Regions from separate parts of the Pseudomonas sp. LB1P83 genome, predicted to be linked through region 1. Evidence: predicted binding sites of a transcription regulator. Region 1 holds the regulator's gene; the other holds the start of a gene.

Region 1 (8,411 bases):
GAACGGCCACTGACAATGATCAATCGCATGATTACTGACCGTTTTGCTCGTCCAGGACAACCTGATACAAGGCTTCATTGCTCGGGGCGCTGCGCAGTTTTTCGCGCACTTCCTTGCGATCGAGCATGCTGGCGATCTGGCGCAGTAGCTCCAGGTGCGCATCGGTGGCGGCTTGCGGGACCAGCAAAACGAACAGCAGGTCAACCGGAGCGCCGTCGATGGCGTCGAAATCGATGGGGGCGTCGAGGTGCATCAAGGCACTGATGGGCGAGTTACAACCCTTGAGACGACAGTGGGGAATGGCGATGCCGTTACCAAAACCGGTCGAGCCAAGTTTTTCACGGGCGATCAGAGCCTCGAAGACATCTTGCATCTCCAGATCCGGGACTTCTTTATGGATAAGGTTGGCAATTTGCTCGAGGGCTTTCTTTTTGCTGCCGCCCGGCACGTTCACGAGGGAACGGCCGGGGGTCAGGATGCTTTCAAGTCGGATCATGGGTTGGGAGTGTTAACGACCGGTCGCGCCTTGGAGGAGGCTCTGGGTCTTTTCCTTATGCTTTTTGAGTTGTTTATCCAGCTTGTCGGTGAGTGCGTCGATCGCCGCGTACATATCGGTATGTTCCGCGTTGGCGACCACTTCATTCCCGGGAATATGCAGCGTGGCTTCGATTTTCTGCTTCAGCTTTTCGACCGTCATCGTGACCTGCACGTTGGTGATCTTGTCGAAATGTCGCTCCAATCGTTCGAGTTTTTCGCCGATGTAGGTGCGAAGAGGTTCGGTCACTTCCAGTTGGTGTCCACTGATGTTGACTTGCATACAGCTTCTCCTTCGTTGCCAGTGCATAAAGCGGTAGATCAGATGATCTACCACTGGAACGCTGTGGCGTGGCCCTACATCAACCGCTTGCGTTCGCTCGAAGGCGCGATCCCGAGGGATTCGCGGTACTTGGCGACGGTGCGGCGAGCCACCTGAATGCCTTGTGCCTCCAGTAAACCAGCGATCTTGCTGTCACTCAACGGCTTTTTCTGATTTTCCGCCGCAACCAGTTTTTTGATGATCGCGCGGATCGCTGTGGACGAGCATTCACCGCCTTCGGAGGTGCTGACGTGGCTGGAGAAAAAGTATTTCAGTTCATATATGCCCCGAGGGGTATGCATGAATTTCTGCGTGGTCACCCGCGAAATCGTCGACTCATGCATCCCCACCGCTTCGGCGATGTCATGCAGCACCAGCGGTTTCATCGCTTCGTCACCGTATTCCAGGAAGCCGCGCTGATGCTCGACAATCTGGGTGGCTACTTTCATCAGGGTTTCGTTGCGGCTTTGCAGGCTCTTGATAAACCAGCGGGCCTCTTGCAACTGATTGCGCATGAAGGTGTTGTCGGCGCTGGTATCGGCGCGGCGCACAAAACCGGCGTACTGGGCGTTGACCCGCAGCCGTGGCACCGATTCCTGGTTCAGTTCGACCAGCCAGCGTTCGTTATCCTTGCGCACGATCACGTCAGGAACTACGTACTCGGCCTCGCTGGACTCGATCTGCGAGCCCGGACGAGGGTTGAGGCTCTGCACCAGCTCGATCACCTGGCGCAGTTCATCTTCCTTGAGCTTCATGCGGCGCATCAGCTGGCTGTAGTCGCGGCTGCCGAGCAGGTCGATGTAGTCGCTGACCAGACGCTTGGCTTCGGCCAACCAAGGCGTCTTGGCGGGCAGTTGGCGCAGTTGCAGCAGCAGGCATTCGCCCAGGTTGCGGGCGCCAATGCCGGCCGGTTCGAATTGCTGGATGCGGTGCAGGACGGCTTCGATTTCGTCCAGTTCGATGTCCAGTTCCGGATCGAAGGCCTCGAGAATTTCCTCGAGGGTTTCGTCCAGGTAGCCCTGATTGTTGATGCAGTCGATCAGGGTCACGGCGATCAGGCGATCGGTGTCGGACATCGGTGCCAGGTTCAGTTGCCACAGCAAATGGCTTTGCAGGCTTTCACCGGCCGATGTACGGGTGGTGAAATCCCACTCGTCGTCATCGTTGCTCGGCAGGCTGCTGGCGCTGGTCTGGTAGACGTCTTCCCACGCGGTATCGACGGGCAGTTCGTTGGGAATGCGCTCGTTCCAGTCACCTTCCTCGAGGTTATCCACCGTGGGGGCGGTTTCCTGGTAGGAGGGTTCCGAAACATCGGCGTTGGGTAGCTGTTCGGCTTTGTCGGCCAAGGGGTCGGCATTATCGAAGTCGTCGCCTTCTTCCTGGCGTTCGAGCATCGGATTGGACTCCAGGGCCTCCTGGATTTCCTGTTGCAGGTCCAGGGTCGACAATTGGAGCAGGCGGATGGCCTGTTGCAGCTGCGGTGTCATCGTCAGCTGCTGGCCCATTCTCAAGACTAGCGATGGTTTCATGGCAGGGGCTTAACACCTTATTCGCCGGCGCACATGCGCCATCCACTACAGGGCGCCGGAGCGCCAAACATAAGCAAATTATATGCCCGAAACTGCAGCGTTTGCCTAGAGCGCTGTAACAATAAAAAAGTATTGATTTTTTATCGAGAAAAGCGCTCGGACAATCAGCCAGACACCTCAGTGCTTAAAGGCGGAACTCATGGCCCAGATACACTTCCTTGACCAGTTCGTTGGCCAGGATGGTGGCGGAGTCACCTTCGGCGATCAGCTGGCCATCGTTGACGATGTAGGCGGTTTCGCAGATGTCCAGGGTTTCACGGACGTTGTGGTCAGTGATCAGCACGCCAATGCCTTTGGCCTTGAGGTGATAGATGATCTGTTTGATGTCGCCCACCGAAATCGGGTCCACGCCGGCGAAAGGTTCGTCGAGCAGAATGAATTTCGGGTTGGTGGCCAGTGCCCGGGCGATTTCCACACGGCGACGTTCACCACCGGACAGGCTCATGCCGAGGTTGTCGCGGATGTGGCTGATGTGGAATTCCTGCAGCAGGCTTTCCAGCTCTTTGCGACGATCGGCCTTGTCGAGTTCCTTGCGGGTCTCGAGGATGGCCATGATGTTGTCGGCCACCGACAGTTTGCGGAAGATCGACGCTTCTTGCGGAAGATAGCCGATACCGGCCTTTGCACGACCGTGCATCGGCTGGTGGCTGACGTCCAGGTCGTCGATCAATACGCGACCCTGATCCGCCTGCACCAGGCCAACGATCATGTAGAAACAGGTGGTCTTGCCGGCGCCGTTAGGACCCAGCAGGCCGACGATTTGACCGCTGTCGATGGACAGGCTGACGTCACGCACGACCTGGCGGCTCTTGTAGCTCTTGGCCAGATGCTGAGCTTTCAGAGTTGCCATTAAGGGGCCTTTTGCTCTTCGGTTTTCTTTTTGGGCTGGATCACCATGTCGATCCGCGGACGCGACTCGGTGACCTTGCTGCCCGTAGCGCGACCGGCGCTGGCGAGCTTTTTGTTGGTGTCATAGACGATTTTCTCGCCCTGGGTCACGTTGCCGTCCTTGTCGATGACTTTGGCGCGGTCGATCAGCACGACGCGGTCTTGCGAGGCGTGGTACTGGATAGTGACCCCATAGCCTTGAACAGGCTTTGTATCGCCTGCCGTTTGCAGCTGCTCGAAGTAGGCGAGGTTGCCCACCGAAGTCACTACGTCGATATCGCCGTTTGGGGTGCGGGTCATGGTCACAGTATTGCCGGTGACCTTCATCGAGCCCTGGGTGATGATCACGTCACCTTTATAGGTGGCAATGCCGTTCTTGTCGTCCAGTTGGGCGTCGTCGGCCTGAATGCGGATAGGCTGCTGTTGATCGTCCGGCAGAGCCCAGGCGCTCACGCTTCCCAGTGCTGCGCCCAGACTGAGCAAAATAGGGAGAGTTTTAACGAGCCTCATACTGTCCTCTTACGTTCGATAGCAGGTGTATCCTGCTTTCTTTCAAATACGCTTTCATTCCGTTGCCTGTCGATACACCGCCAGCGCCGTCGATTCTAACGGGTTGATCGGTCTGCGCATATTGCTGCTGCGGGAACACCGTCATTCGGGTGGTGGTAATCAGGGTTTTGCGGTTTTTCTCGTCGAAACGCGTGATGCGCACCGAGTCGATCAGCTCGACCTGAGTGCCGTCCGGGTTGACTTCGCCGTGCTCACTCTGGACGTGCCACGGGAACTCGGTGCCGCGGAACATGTTCAGGTCAGGGTTGGTCAGCAACGTCACCTCGCTCACTTTCATGTGTTCGACCTTGTCGGACGTCATTTCGTACTGCAATTTGCCGTCCGGCAGGTACTGCACGCTGTGGGCGTTGAGGGCGTAATAGTCGATCGCGCTTTCATCGACCTTGACCACCGGTTTGTCGAGGAAGCGTTCCGGGCTGATGTTCCAGTAGCCGACCGCGGCAAACAGCGCCGCGATGCAACCGAACACCAGGATGTTACGAATCTTTTTGCTCAGCATAATGGGCTCACAGGTACGCGGCGTTGGCCGCATCGAGGCGGCCCTGGGCGCGCAGGATCAATTCACAGAATTCGCGAGCAGCACCTTCGCCACCACGGGCCTGGGTGATGCCATGGGCGTGTTCACGCACGAAGCTGGCGGCGTTTGCTACAGCCATGCCCAGGCCAACGCGGCGAATCACCGGCAGGTCCGGCAAGTCGTCGCCCAGATAGGCGACCTGCTCATAGCTTAGGTTGAGCTGAGCCAGAAGTTCGTCGAGCACCACCAGTTTGTCTTCGCGCCCCTGGTAAAGGTGAGGAATGCCGAGATTCTTCGCTCGACGTTCGACCACCGGGGTCTTGCGGCCGCTGATGATAGCTGTCTGTACGCCGGCTGCCATCAACATCTTGATGCCTTGGCCGTCGAGGGTGCTGAACGTCTTGAATTCGCTGCCGTCTTCGAGGAAGTACAGGCGCCCGTCGGTCAGCACGCCATCGACGTCGAACACCGCGAGTTTGATCTGTTTGCCGCGTTGCAGCAGGTCCGTGCTCATTACATTACTCCCGCACGCAGCAAATCGTGCATGTTCAAGGCGCCGACCGGGCGGTCTTCGCTGTCGACCACGACCAGTGCGTTGATCTTGTGGTCTTCCATGATTTTCAGGGCTTCGGCGGCGAGCATCTCGGCGCGAGCGGTTTTGCCGTGCGCGGTCATGACCTGATCGATGGTGGCGCTGTGGATATCGATGCTGCGGTCCAGTGTGCGGCGCAAATCACCGTCGGTGAAGATTCCGGCCAGTTTGCCGTCGGCTTCCAGGATCACGGTCATGCCCAGGCCCTTGCGGGTCATTTCCATCAGCGCGTCCTTGAGCAGCGTGCCGCGCTGAACCTGCGGCAGCTCTTGACCGGCGTGCATGACGTTTTCAACCTTCAGCAGCAGGCGTCGGCCCAGCGCGCCACCCGGGTGGGAAAACGCGAAGTCTTCAGCGGTAAAGCCGCGGGCTTCCAGCAGTGCAACGGCCAGGGCATCGCCCATGACCAGCGCGGCGGTGGTCGACGAGGTCGGTGCCAGGTTCAGCGGGCAGGCTTCGTGCTCCACATGAACGTTGAGGTTGACCTCGGCGGCCTTGGCCAGCGCCGAGTCCGGATTGCCGGTCATGCTGATCAATTTGATGCCCAGACGCTTGATCAGGGGCAGCAGGGTGACGATTTCATTGGTGGATCCGGAATTCGACAGGGCCAGGATGATGTCGTCGCGAGTGATCATGCCCATGTCGCCGTGACTGGCTTCGGCCGGGTGCACGAAAAACGCTGTGGTGCCGGTGCTGGCCAGGGTGGCGGCGATTTTGTTGCCGATGTGCCCCGATTTGCCCATGCCGACCACGACCACGCGGCCTTTGCTCTCCAGAATCATCTCGCAAGCGCGTACGAAATCTGCGTCGATATGGGGCAGCAAGCCTTGTACGGCTTCCAGTTCGAGGCGGATGGTGCGTTGTGCAGATTGAATCAGGTCGCTGGATTGGCTCATGTCAGAAATCGTATAGCCTGATGAAAAGGCGGCGATTATAGCGGTAATGATCAAAACCCTCACGCAAGTTCGTCACGCTTTGTCATTCCCTGTTACCTAATCCCCTCCGAATGAGGCTTTTTGCCTGTCATGTTGCTGAACATGGGCGGGCTTGGGCCTTGGGCGCTTGGCCTTTGCAGTGATATAGTTCGCCGCCAGTTCGGCCTGCCCGGGGAGGTATGTGCTTTCGTCAGGAAGCCAGGCGTCCGAGTGTGAGGCTGCATCGCAAGGAGTTTAGATGAGTGCCGATAACGCCTACGCGGTCGAGCTGAAGGGACTGTCCTTCAAGCGCGGTGCGCGCAGCATTTTCAATAACGTCGATATCCGTATCCCGCGCGGCAAGGTCACCGGCATCATGGGGCCTTCCGGGTGTGGCAAGACCACGCTGTTGCGATTGATGGGCGCACAGTTGCGGCCTACCAAGGGCGAGGTCTGGGTCAATGGCCAGAACCTGCCGAAGTTGTCGCGCAGTGATCTGTTCGATGCGCGCAAGCACATGGGCGTGCTGTTCCAGAGCGGTGCGCTGTTTACCGACCTCGATGTGTTCGAGAACGTCGCCTTTCCGCTGCGCGTTCATACCGAGCTGCCGGAAGAAATGATCCGTGACATCGTCCTGCTCAAATTGCAGGCCGTGGGCTTGCGTGGCGCCATCGACCTGATGCCCGATGAACTGTCCGGTGGCATGAAGCGCCGTGTCGCGCTGGCGCGGGCGATCGCCCTCGATCCGCAGATCCTTATGTATGACGAACCCTTTGTCGGTCAGGACCCTATCGCCATGGGCGTGTTGGTGCGCCTGATCCGTCTGCTCAACGATGCGCTGGGCATCACCAGTATCGTGGTCTCCCACGATCTGGCCGAGACCGCGAGCATTGCCGATTACATTTATGTGGTGGGCGACGGGCAAGTATTGGGGCAGGGCACTCCCGAGGAGCTGATGAACTCGCAGGAGCCGCGTATTCGTCAATTCATGACCGGCGATCCCGACGGTCCGGTCGCATACCACTTTCCAGCGACGGATTACCGCGCAGATCTTCTGGGGAAGCGTTAATGCGCAAGATTTCACTATTGGAACGCGTGCGTCGGTTCGGCCATGCCGGCATTGATGTGCTGGCGGTGTTCGGGCGTTCGGCGATTTTCCTTTTTCACGCCTTGCTTGGCCGCGGCGGTATCGGCGGCGGTTTTGGCCTGCTGATCAAGCAATTGCATTCGGTGGGCGTGATGTCCCTGGTGATCATTGTGGTCTCCGGGGTGTTCATCGGCATGGTGCTGGCGCTGCAAGGCTTCAACATTCTGTCCAGCTACGGTTCGGAGCAGGCGGTCGGGCAGATGGTTGCACTGACGCTGTTGCGTGAACTTGGCCCCGTGGTCACCGCATTGCTGTTCGCCGGGCGCGCAGGTTCAGCGTTGACCGCCGAAATCGGCAACATGAAGTCCACCGAACAGTTGTCCAGTCTGGAAATGATTGGTGTCGACCCGCTCAAATACATCATTGCCCCGCGCCTGTGGGCCGGCTTCATTTCCCTGCCGGTGCTGGCGATGATTTTCAGCGTGGTGGGTATCTGGGGTGGTTCGTGGGTGGCCGTCGACTGGCTGGGTGTCTATGAGGGTTCCTACTGGTCCAACATGCAGAACAGCGTGACGTTCACTGATGATGTGCTCAACGGCATCATCAAAAGCATCGTCTTCGCCTTCGTCGTGACCTGGATCGCCGTATTCCAAGGCTATGACTGCGAGCCCACTTCCGAGGGGATCAGTCGGGCCACTACCAAGACCGTGGTGTATGCCTCATTGGCTGTACTCGGCCTGGACTTTATTCTGACCGCCTTGATGTTTGGAGATTTCTGATGCAAAACCGCACCCTGGAAATCGGTGTCGGCCTTTTCTTGCTGGCTGGCATCCTGGCTTTGCTGTTGCTAGCGTTGCGGGTCAGTGGCCTGTCCCCGAGTGCCACCACCGATACTTATAAAACTTATGCGTATTTCGACAATATCGCCGGTTTGACTGTCAGAGCTAAAGTGACCATGGCCGGTGTGACCATCGGCAAGGTCACGGCGATCGATCTGGACCGCGACAGTTTCACCGGTCGAGTGACCATGCAGCTGGAAAAGCGCGTAGATAACCTGCCGACTGACTCCACTGCATCTATCCTGACCGCTGGCCTGTTGGGTGAGAAGTACATCGGTATCAGCGTGGGTGGGGAAGAAACCTTGCTCAAGGATGGTTCAACCATCCACGACACCCAGTCGTCGCTGGTGCTCGAGGACCTGATCGGTAAATTTCTGCTCAATACCGTTAGCAAAGACGCCAAATGAGGAGCTTTTGAATGATCTCTACCTTGCGACGTGGCCTGTTGGTATTACTCTCGGCCCTGCCGCTGATGGCTAACGCCGTGGCAGCGCCCTCAGCGCACGAAATCGTGCAGGACACCACCACTCGGTTGCTGGCCGACCTGGCGGCCAACAAA
Region 2 (8,411 bases), 1.4 Mb from region 1:
TGACAGCCAAGCACGCTGGCCTTGAAGTGCGCCGGGAGGTCGTCCAGGCCTTCGTCGTTATGCTCATAGCCGTCTGCTCCTTGTGGGATCAGACGATTGAAAAATCGTTCGAAGTCGAGACGTACCGCCGGATCGGCGTTCTCGTTGATAGTCAACGACGCCGAGGTATGCTGCAGCCACAAGTGCAACAGACCGACCCGACACGCCTTGATTTCAGGCAGGCCGGCGAGTAACTCGTCCGTTACCAGATGAAAGCCCCGGGGCCGTGCCCGCAGGGTAATCAGAGTCTGTTGCCACATACAGTTCTCCGCTCGTTCGGGGCGCATTCTAGCGCGCTCAGGGAAAAAACAAAGGCCCTAATATTCCTTCAATCATGTAAGCCATTGGCCGCAGAAAAGCGCCCGGCGTAAACGCCCCTAAACGTGTACGAAAAAACCTTTCAGCAGGCCCTTCACTGACAAACTCCAGACAAAAAAATGCCCGGCAAGCCGGGCAAGTTTTTTATGCGCGTGCTTACAAGTTGTAGCCGCGTTCGTTGTGAAGTGCCAGGTCGATGCCGACAGCCTCTTCTTCTTCGGTGATACGCAGACCCATGACAGCGTCCAGGACCTTGAGAATGACGTAGGTGACGATCGCGGTGTAGATCACCGTGAAGCCGACACCTTTGCACTGAATCCAGACTTGAGCGGCGATGTCGGTGACGGTGCCGAATCCACCCAGCGATGGTGCAGCGAACACACCGGTCAGGATCGCGCCGAGGATACCGCCGATACCGTGCACACCGAAGGCGTCCAGGGAATCGTCATAACCGAGTTTGCGTTTCAGGGTGGTTGCGCAGAAGAAGCACACCACGCCCGCTGCCAGGCCGATCACCAGAGCGCCCATCGGGCCCACGGTGCCAGCGGCCGGGGTGATGGCAACCAGACCGGCCACAACACCCGAAGCGATACCCAGCGCACTTGGTTTGCCGTGAGTGATCCACTCGGCGAACATCCAGCCCAGTGCAGCGGCGGCGGTTGCGATCTGGGTCACCAGCATCGCCATACCGGCCGTGCCGTTGGCCGCAGCGGCGGAACCGGCGTTGAAGCCGAACCAGCCGACCCACAGCATCGCGGCGCCCATCAGGGTGTAACCGAGGTTGTGCGGCGCCATCGGCGTGGTCGGGAAGCCTTTGCGCTTGCCCAGTACCAGGCAGGCAATCAGACCGGCCACACCGGCGTTGATGTGCACCACGGTGCCGCCGGCGAAGTCGAGCACGCCCCAGTCCCACATCAGGCCGCCGTTGCCGGACCAGACCATGTGCGCAATCGGTGCGTAAACCAGGGTGAACCACACGCCCATGAAGATCAGCATGGCGGAGAACTTCATCCGCTCGGCGAAGGCACCGACGATCAGCGCAGGGGTGATAATGGCGAAGGTCATCTGGAAGGTGATGAACACCGCCTCAGGGAACAGCGCCGCAGGACCGGTCAGGCTCGATGGCGTGACACCGGCGAGGAACGCCTTGCCCATGCCACCGAAGAACGAGTTGAAGTTGACGACGCCCTGCTCCATGCCGGTGGTGTCGAACGCGATGCTGTAGCCATAAATGACCCACAGAATGCTGATCAAACCGGTAATGGCGAAACACTGCATCATCACGGAAAGAATATTTTTCGACCGAACCATGCCGCCGTAGAACAGCGCGAGGCCGGGAATGGTCATGAACAGCACGAGGGCTGTCGAGGTCATCATCCAGGCGGTGTCGCCGGAGTTGAGGACTGGGGCCGCCACTTCGTCTGCCGCCATAGCCAGGCTGGGCATTACGAGGGACAACAGGGCTCCTAGCCCTGCGAATTTACGCAGAGTCATATTGTTTTCTCCTGGGGCGTTGGGTTTGTGGCGGCGTTTAAATCGCGTCGGTATCGGTTTCGCCGGTACGGATGCGAATCGCCTGTTCCAGATTGACCACGAAGATCTTGCCGTCACCGATCTTGCCGGTGTTGGCAGCCTTGGTTATCGCCTCGATAACCCGGTCCAGATCCTTGTCGTCAATGGCGACATCGATCTTCACCTTGGGCAGAAAATCGACCACGTATTCCGCGCCGCGATACAGCTCGGTGTGACCCTTCTGCCGACCGAAGCCTTTGACTTCAGTAACGGTAATGCCCTGCACGCCGATCTCGGACAGCGACTCGCGCACGTCGTCCAACTTGAACGGCTTGATGATGGCAGTGACTAGCTTCATGAAAACTCTCTCCCGAATTGGTGGACTTGCCCCAGGAAAACAAACCCGACTCAAGTCTAAGCGCAGTGCCTGGCTTTGTAACGCATCGTCGGCCTTTGATTGCCCGTCCGACGCCTGCTAACCACTCCGCACGAAACACTTCCCCGTTCCGCTTGGCGCACTGCATTCGTCACAGCGACTGCATCAGTGCATGGGTCACTACCGACTAAGCAGAAAGCTTGCCATCTCGCCAAAACCCACTGAATTCAATCCCTTGAACGCTTCCGACCGCCGCGTCAGCCAAACAGTTCGGCGGATACGCACAACAACAGTGCGCGGCCGTCCGTCCTCATGCGCGAAAAGCGTGCATCCCCTCGGTCGGAATTGACTATAGACACTGCGTGATACACTGCCCGCCATTGTTGACAGGACATTTCCCATGCTCGCACCCAAAGACTTCCTCGACGCCCTGAGCGGCACCGCCTCCCGCCTCTTCAGCGGCGACACTCCACTGCCGAAAAGCGAAATCGAAAGCCAGTTCAAGGCACTGCTGCAGAGCGGCTTCAGCAAACTGGACCTGGTGAGCCGGGAAGAGTTTGATAGCCAGATGGTCGTGCTCGCACGGACCCGGGCACGGTTGGAGAGTCTTGAGGCGAAGGTTGCGGAGCTGGAAGCGAAGCTCAATCCACCGACCGAGTAACACGCAAAACCCACTGTGGAAACCCAATCCACTGTGGGAGCGAGCCTGCTCGCGATTGAAGGTCGGCACGACCTTCAGATTTACCTGTAGGAACTGCCGCAGGCTGAGAACATTTGATCTTAAGCCCCGCAAAAATCCCGGCACCTTCCTACAAAAATCACACCGCCGTCCGATTGCGTCGCCAAGTATCCGGCCTCTAAGCTCATCCCCAGCTGAATAATCAGCTCTGGGTTTGGCGACCTGGAAGACCCCGACGCAACGCGACCACATTCGACCGAGGAATTTATTCCCATCACGAATTATGGCGGCTATGCGTGGGAGACCTTCGGGTCTGCCGGTTCTCGGGTGTCACCGGTTCGCCAACCCGCGCATAGCTGCCACCCTTTTCGTTTGGCGACGATCAGAAGCAGCTTTCTTCACTCGACCCCGAGAATGCACCATGAATGAAAACTATCTAATCCCTCACGTCTTCATCCGCCACAAACTCCACCTCCACGCGCTTTTGATCGAAAACCAACCCTGGTTCAGCGCCAGAGACCTGGGCCGTCTGCTTCGCCTTTTCCTCGACGAACGCGCCGTCCGAAAACTCGATCCCGATCAACATCAATCCGCGCGAGTCGTCATCCACGGCACCACCGAAAACACATTGCTCATCAGCGAATCCGGCGTCTACGCCCTGCTCGTCTACCACTACTGCCCCGAATACCGAGGCCTGCGCGAATGGCTGACCCACGACGTGGTGCCAGCCCTCAGAGATGCCCAACAACCGACGTCAACTGAACGCCCCGTCCTGAGTCTGTTGAACTGGCCGGAAATGTCGTTGAGCTTGCTGCACTGGAATAACCAGCCGTGGATTCGGTTGCAGGATGTTCCGCAACTGTTGCCGAGCGGAGAGCAGACGCAGCGCCCGGTCAACGTGCCATGGTGGAAAAAAGCTTCGCGAGCGTTGCATTCGCTTTAAGCGCTCATCCACGCTCGATTTCGGCGCTTCGCAGATCGTAGGTCGATTGCAGATTCAGCCAAAATTCGGGCGTGGTGTTCAACAGAATGGAAAGCTTCTTTGCCAGACCCGCGCTGACATCGCTCTGCTGCTTTACTACGTCGATCAATTCAGCCTCCGGCTCGTCCAACGAGCAAGCTAAAGCCGCGCTTGTAATGCCCAGCGGCTTTAGAAGCTCCTCGCTGAGAACTTCACCTGGATGAATCGGCCGCATTCCAATCCGGTTCATTTACGCCTCCTATGGCTTCATTTTCCCGTGATCATAAGCAGCAACCTTGATCTGGCAAGACCATCCGGGAGCTTTCACTGACGTCCTTCACCTATCTAGGCACGGTCCTACAAAAAGCGGCTCCATCGCCTGATTTATCGATGCACACCTGCTCCTTTAACCTTTTCTTTCTGATTTTCGAAAGACACCAATAATGAGAAGAAAAGGAAAAGGCACGGACCTCCGTAACCAAACTATTAAATCGGATGTAAGGAAGCTCACCTACAAAGCGTTTATTAAAAAAATCGCGCCTCGCGCTTCAAACATCGACATATCAGTTGTCAGGATTGAGCCGATTACTGCCGCAGCGATAGAGAAATGTCATTTATGGGAAGGAGCAGCAAACTACCCGTGGGAACGCATCCCCGACTGGAAGCGGAAAGATGCCAAGGGTTTGGATTTGGCAATTTGGTATGAGCAGAATCTTTGCGGCTTGTGCTATGCAACACCGCGACGAAGCGCTATCTGTCTGAAAATCGTACTTTTGCAGGGGGATCCAGACAAATCCCATCCGCTTCGTGGCTTGATAGCTCCAGTCGCACTACTGGCCGCAGAATTCTATGCGCGTATGCTGGAGTGCAGAGAAATCGAAATCCAAGATCCTGATCCAAATGTTGTTTTTTACTATCAAGAACTCGGGTTCGACTTTGACCAGACCAACCGCCTTGTCATCTACTTGAGCGACCAATAACATCCAGGTAAACGAATCGCAGGAGGTGTACATGAGCCCCAAAAAGCGAAAGGCTAAGCTGTTACAGCTTGCTGAGTTTCACGCCGAAGCACGTCGCTTGGCTGGTGATTTATCGGCTAATCAACGACGCTTTATTGAAGTCGGTATCGCGCGCGGCAAAGAACTTGAGCCCGGCGGATGGTTGGCCGGAGGAAGAACCTAAATACCAATTCTTAAAAAAACCGCCTGAATGGCGGTTTTTTTTGTTCTACGTGACTATTTCGCCCCGTACTCGCAACATCCTGCGAAAGTTTCTCTCCTTTCCAGCCAGGCTCAAATCGGCCTCCCCGACTACCCTTCAAAAACCCCGCAGGAAGCGGTGCTCTTCAGCTCAAGGAACGACCATGTCTCTCTCCATCGTCCACAGCCGCGCCCAAATCGGCGTGGATGCGCCCGCCGTCACCGTCGAAGTCCACCTGGCCAACGGCCTTCCATCGCTGACCATGGTCGGTTTGCCCGAAGCGGCAGTAAAGGAAAGCAAGGACCGGGTGCGAAGCGCGATCATCAATTCGGGCCTGCAATTTCCAGCGCGGCGTATCACCCTGAATCTCGCTCCTGCGGACTTACCGAAGGACGGCGGACGGTTTGATCTGGCGATCGCCCTGGGGATTCTGTCCGCCAGCGTGCAGGTGCCGACATTGACGCTGGATGACATTGAATGCCTGGGAGAATTGGCGCTGTCAGGCGCGGTACGTGCCGTGAGGGGCGTGTTGCCGGCTGCGCTGGCCGCACGCAAGGCCGGGCGCTCGCTGATGGTGCCGCGTGCGAATGCCGAGGAGGCGTGCCTGGCGTCGGGATTGAAGGTGATTGCCGTCGACCATCTGCTGGAAGCGGTCGCGCACTTCAATGGACATACACCGGTCGAACCCTATGTTTCCAACGGGTTGCTCTACGCCAGCAAGCCCTATCCCGACCTGAATGAAGTGCAGGGCCAACTTTCGGCCAAGCGCGCCTTACTGATTGCGGCGGCTGGCGCTCATAACCTGCTGTTCAGCGGTCCGCCGGGGACCGGGAAAACACTGTTGGCGAGTCGTTTGCCGGGACTCCTTCCTCCTTTGGCCGAAAATGAGGCACTGGAAGTCGCAGCCATTCAATCCGTCACCAGTTGCGTGCCCTTGAGCCACTGGCCGCAAAGACCCTTTCGCCAACCCCATCACTCAGCCTCAGGCCCGGCGTTGGTGGGCGGTGGCTCGAAGCCGCAACCCGGCGAAATCACCCTTGCCCATCATGGCGTTCTATTTCTCGATGAGCTTCCGGAATTCGACCGCAAAGTGTTGGAGGTTTTAAGGGAGCCGCTGGAATCTGGCCACATCGTGATTTCCCGCGCCAAGGATCGCGTGAGGTTTCCGGCACGCTTTCAATTGGTGGCCGCGATGAATCCATGCCCGTGTGGATATCTTGGCGAACCCAGCGGCAAATGCAGTTGTACACCGGACATGGTCCAGCGCTACCGCAACAAACTGTCGGGGCCACTGCTGGATCGCATCGACTTGCACCTGACCGTCGCCCGGGAAGCCACAGCGTTGAATCCTGCGCTCAAACCCGGCGATGACACCGCCACCGCCGCGCTGCTGGTCGCCGACGCCAGAGAGCGGCAACACAAACGCCAGGGCTGCGCGAACGCTTTCCTTGATCTGCCGGGCCTGCGCAAGCACTGCAAGTTATCCACAACCGATGAAACCTGGCTGGAAACAGCGTGTGAACGACTGACCTTGTCGCTGAGGTCCGCGCATCGATTGCTCAAGGTAGCGCGAACCCTCGCAGACCTTGAGCAGGTGGATGGCATCACCCGTGGCCATCTGGCTGAAGCGCTGCACTACCGGCCAACGTCCAGCTGATGAAATCACTCCTTGGTGAGGTCCACCAACGGCGCCTGCCGCACCTCAGTCTCCCGCCCGCCCTGAATATCACTCACCCGCTTCAAAGCTTTATCCACAGCCCCTTTATCCGCCAGCAAGCTATAGCTGATCTGAAACTGCTTGTGTTCCTTCGGCGCAATCGTCGGCACCAGCCCCAGCGGCCGCTGATAGCGCCGGTTATAGGAAAAGCTGGTCCCCGGCTCGAGCCCGGTGACATAGCCCTGGCCTTGGGTATCGGTGTTTTTCCACAGCGAAAACACTGGCAGCGTTTGAGTGTTGAAGCCGAGCGAAACGCCCAAGCTGCCCGCCTTGTTATGCAACACAGTCAACGTATCGCCCTTCGCATCGCCATACGGCACAACGTTGTAAACCGTCTCGTCATAGTCCTTGGTCGGCGCACGGTATGTCTGCCAGTCCGGCAAATCCCCTTTGGCCTTGTCGTTGAACGGCGACACCTGTTTAACCGGCGCAGCAAAACGCGCGCCCTGCTCCAGGAATGGCGTGCTGAAGTTGCTGTGGTACAGCGCCTGGTATTCCTTCGGATAGTCACCGTTGTTGGTCAGGGTGTCGTTAAGGGCAAATGCAACGCTGCCGGGCTCGGTGACCAGTTCGGTCATCACCGAGAAGTCGACTTTCTTGAACGCCTGCTCTTTCAGCTCGCCGCGCAGGCTGATGGCGTACGGCGGTTTTTCATCTATATGCAGGGTAACTTTACTGGCCGGGATGTTGGCTGCTCGGCCATGCAGGGTCAGCAGTTCACCGTTATCCATACCGGGATGGCCGACCCATTCGTAGCCGCAGCGGGCGACCAGTTCGTTGAAGCCTTCAAGCCAGCCCAGTCCGCCGCGGCCATTGAGCTCGATGAAGGACGGATTGACCACGTCCTTGACCGGCGAATCCCAGCCCATGCGCACATCGCCGACCGACGCCTGCAAGACGTTCATCCCGCGAGTCGGTACCACCGAGAGTTTCAAGGTGCCGTTATCGATGTCGACGATGCTGACGCCCTCCTGCCGGCCGCCGTGCAAGGTGCGCAGGGTGACGGAGAACGGTTTGTCGGTTTTTACGCCGAGTTGTTGGCTGGTGATCTGCCAGTTCTGGGCAGCCTTGTCTGTGTCGAGCAGCACGTAATCCCAGGCCATGGCGTGGGAGGCAGCGGTCAGCGTGCCAAGGGCGACGGCGAGTTTGAGCGGGGTCATGAGGAAAGCCTTTCTTGGAGTTGTGCATTTTTTATAGCGCTGATGAAACGTTTCAGCAAGCTTAAAAAAGCAGACGTCCGAACCTTACAAAGTCAATTCACATTGACCCCATGCAACCTCCGCACACTTACGCTAGTCTCATACGGTTTGGGACCTCCTCTGATTGACGGCGACATCATTATGACATTAAGGTCGCCAGCTAATTGCAGGAGCAAGAGCAGACACCTTTGTCTGTCATTTTTGCGCAGCGGAACATATGGAGTTTGAATGCGCGGGGCACTATTACGCAGCGGTAAGAGCGGGTCATTCACTGCCCTGGGCGAGACAGGTCAACCGGTTTACCGGGCGGCCCTGCAATTGCGCGAAGCCATTCGCCGCAAGAATCCCGACATGGTCGATCACCTGGCCATTCCTCAAAGCGACGAACTTGGAAACCAGATCGATTGGTA

The links. Region 1 encodes sigma-54, which starts transcription at its own class of promoters, with help from an activator protein. Its sites were predicted from a motif close to ANTGGCATNNANNTTGCTNT; they were not measured.
Positions count from the first base shown of each region.
Region 2: a site for sigma-54 is predicted at 2,434-2,453, ahead of glnK (P-II family nitrogen regulator). Genes of this name have one in related genera too.

Region 1 covers NZ_CM142709.1:695,767-704,177, forward strand. The annotation lists gene rapZ (RNase adapter RapZ) at 1-29, opposite strand, end outside; gene ptsN (PTS IIA-like nitrogen regulatory protein PtsN) at 32-496, opposite strand; gene hpf (ribosome hibernation-promoting factor, HPF/YfiA family) at 509-817, opposite strand; gene ACYZTY_RS03010 (RNA polymerase factor sigma-54) at 892-2,385, opposite strand; gene lptB (LPS export ABC transporter ATP-binding protein) at 2,570-3,295, opposite strand; gene lptA (lipopolysaccharide transport periplasmic protein LptA) at 3,295-3,843, opposite strand; gene lptC (LPS export ABC transporter periplasmic protein LptC) at 3,830-4,402, opposite strand; gene ACYZTY_RS03030 (KdsC family phosphatase) at 4,410-4,934, opposite strand; gene ACYZTY_RS03035 (KpsF/GutQ family sugar-phosphate isomerase) at 4,934-5,908, opposite strand; gene ACYZTY_RS03040 (ATP-binding cassette domain-containing protein) at 6,186-6,995, shown strand; gene mlaE (lipid asymmetry maintenance ABC transporter permease subunit MlaE) at 6,995-7,792, shown strand; gene mlaD (outer membrane lipid asymmetry maintenance protein MlaD) at 7,792-8,259, shown strand; gene ACYZTY_RS03055 (MlaC/ttg2D family ABC transporter substrate-binding protein) at 8,271-8,411, shown strand, end outside.
Region 2 covers NZ_CM142709.1:5,997,757-6,006,167, forward strand. The annotation lists gene ACYZTY_RS27625 (secondary thiamine-phosphate synthase enzyme YjbQ) at 1-299, opposite strand, end outside; gene ACYZTY_RS27630 (ammonium transporter) at 514-1,851, opposite strand; gene glnK (P-II family nitrogen regulator) at 1,889-2,227, opposite strand; gene ACYZTY_RS27640 (accessory factor UbiK family protein) at 2,646-2,906, shown strand; gene ACYZTY_RS27645 (BRO-N domain-containing protein) at 3,346-3,867, shown strand; gene ACYZTY_RS27650 (HigA family addiction module antitoxin) at 3,872-4,135, opposite strand; gene ACYZTY_RS27655 (N-acetyltransferase) at 4,329-4,865, shown strand; gene ACYZTY_RS27660 (hypothetical protein) at 4,897-5,067, shown strand; gene ACYZTY_RS27665 (YifB family Mg chelatase-like AAA ATPase) at 5,249-6,742, shown strand; gene ACYZTY_RS27670 (aldose 1-epimerase family protein) at 6,748-7,962, opposite strand; gene ACYZTY_RS27675 (SrfA family protein) at 8,230-8,411, shown strand, end outside.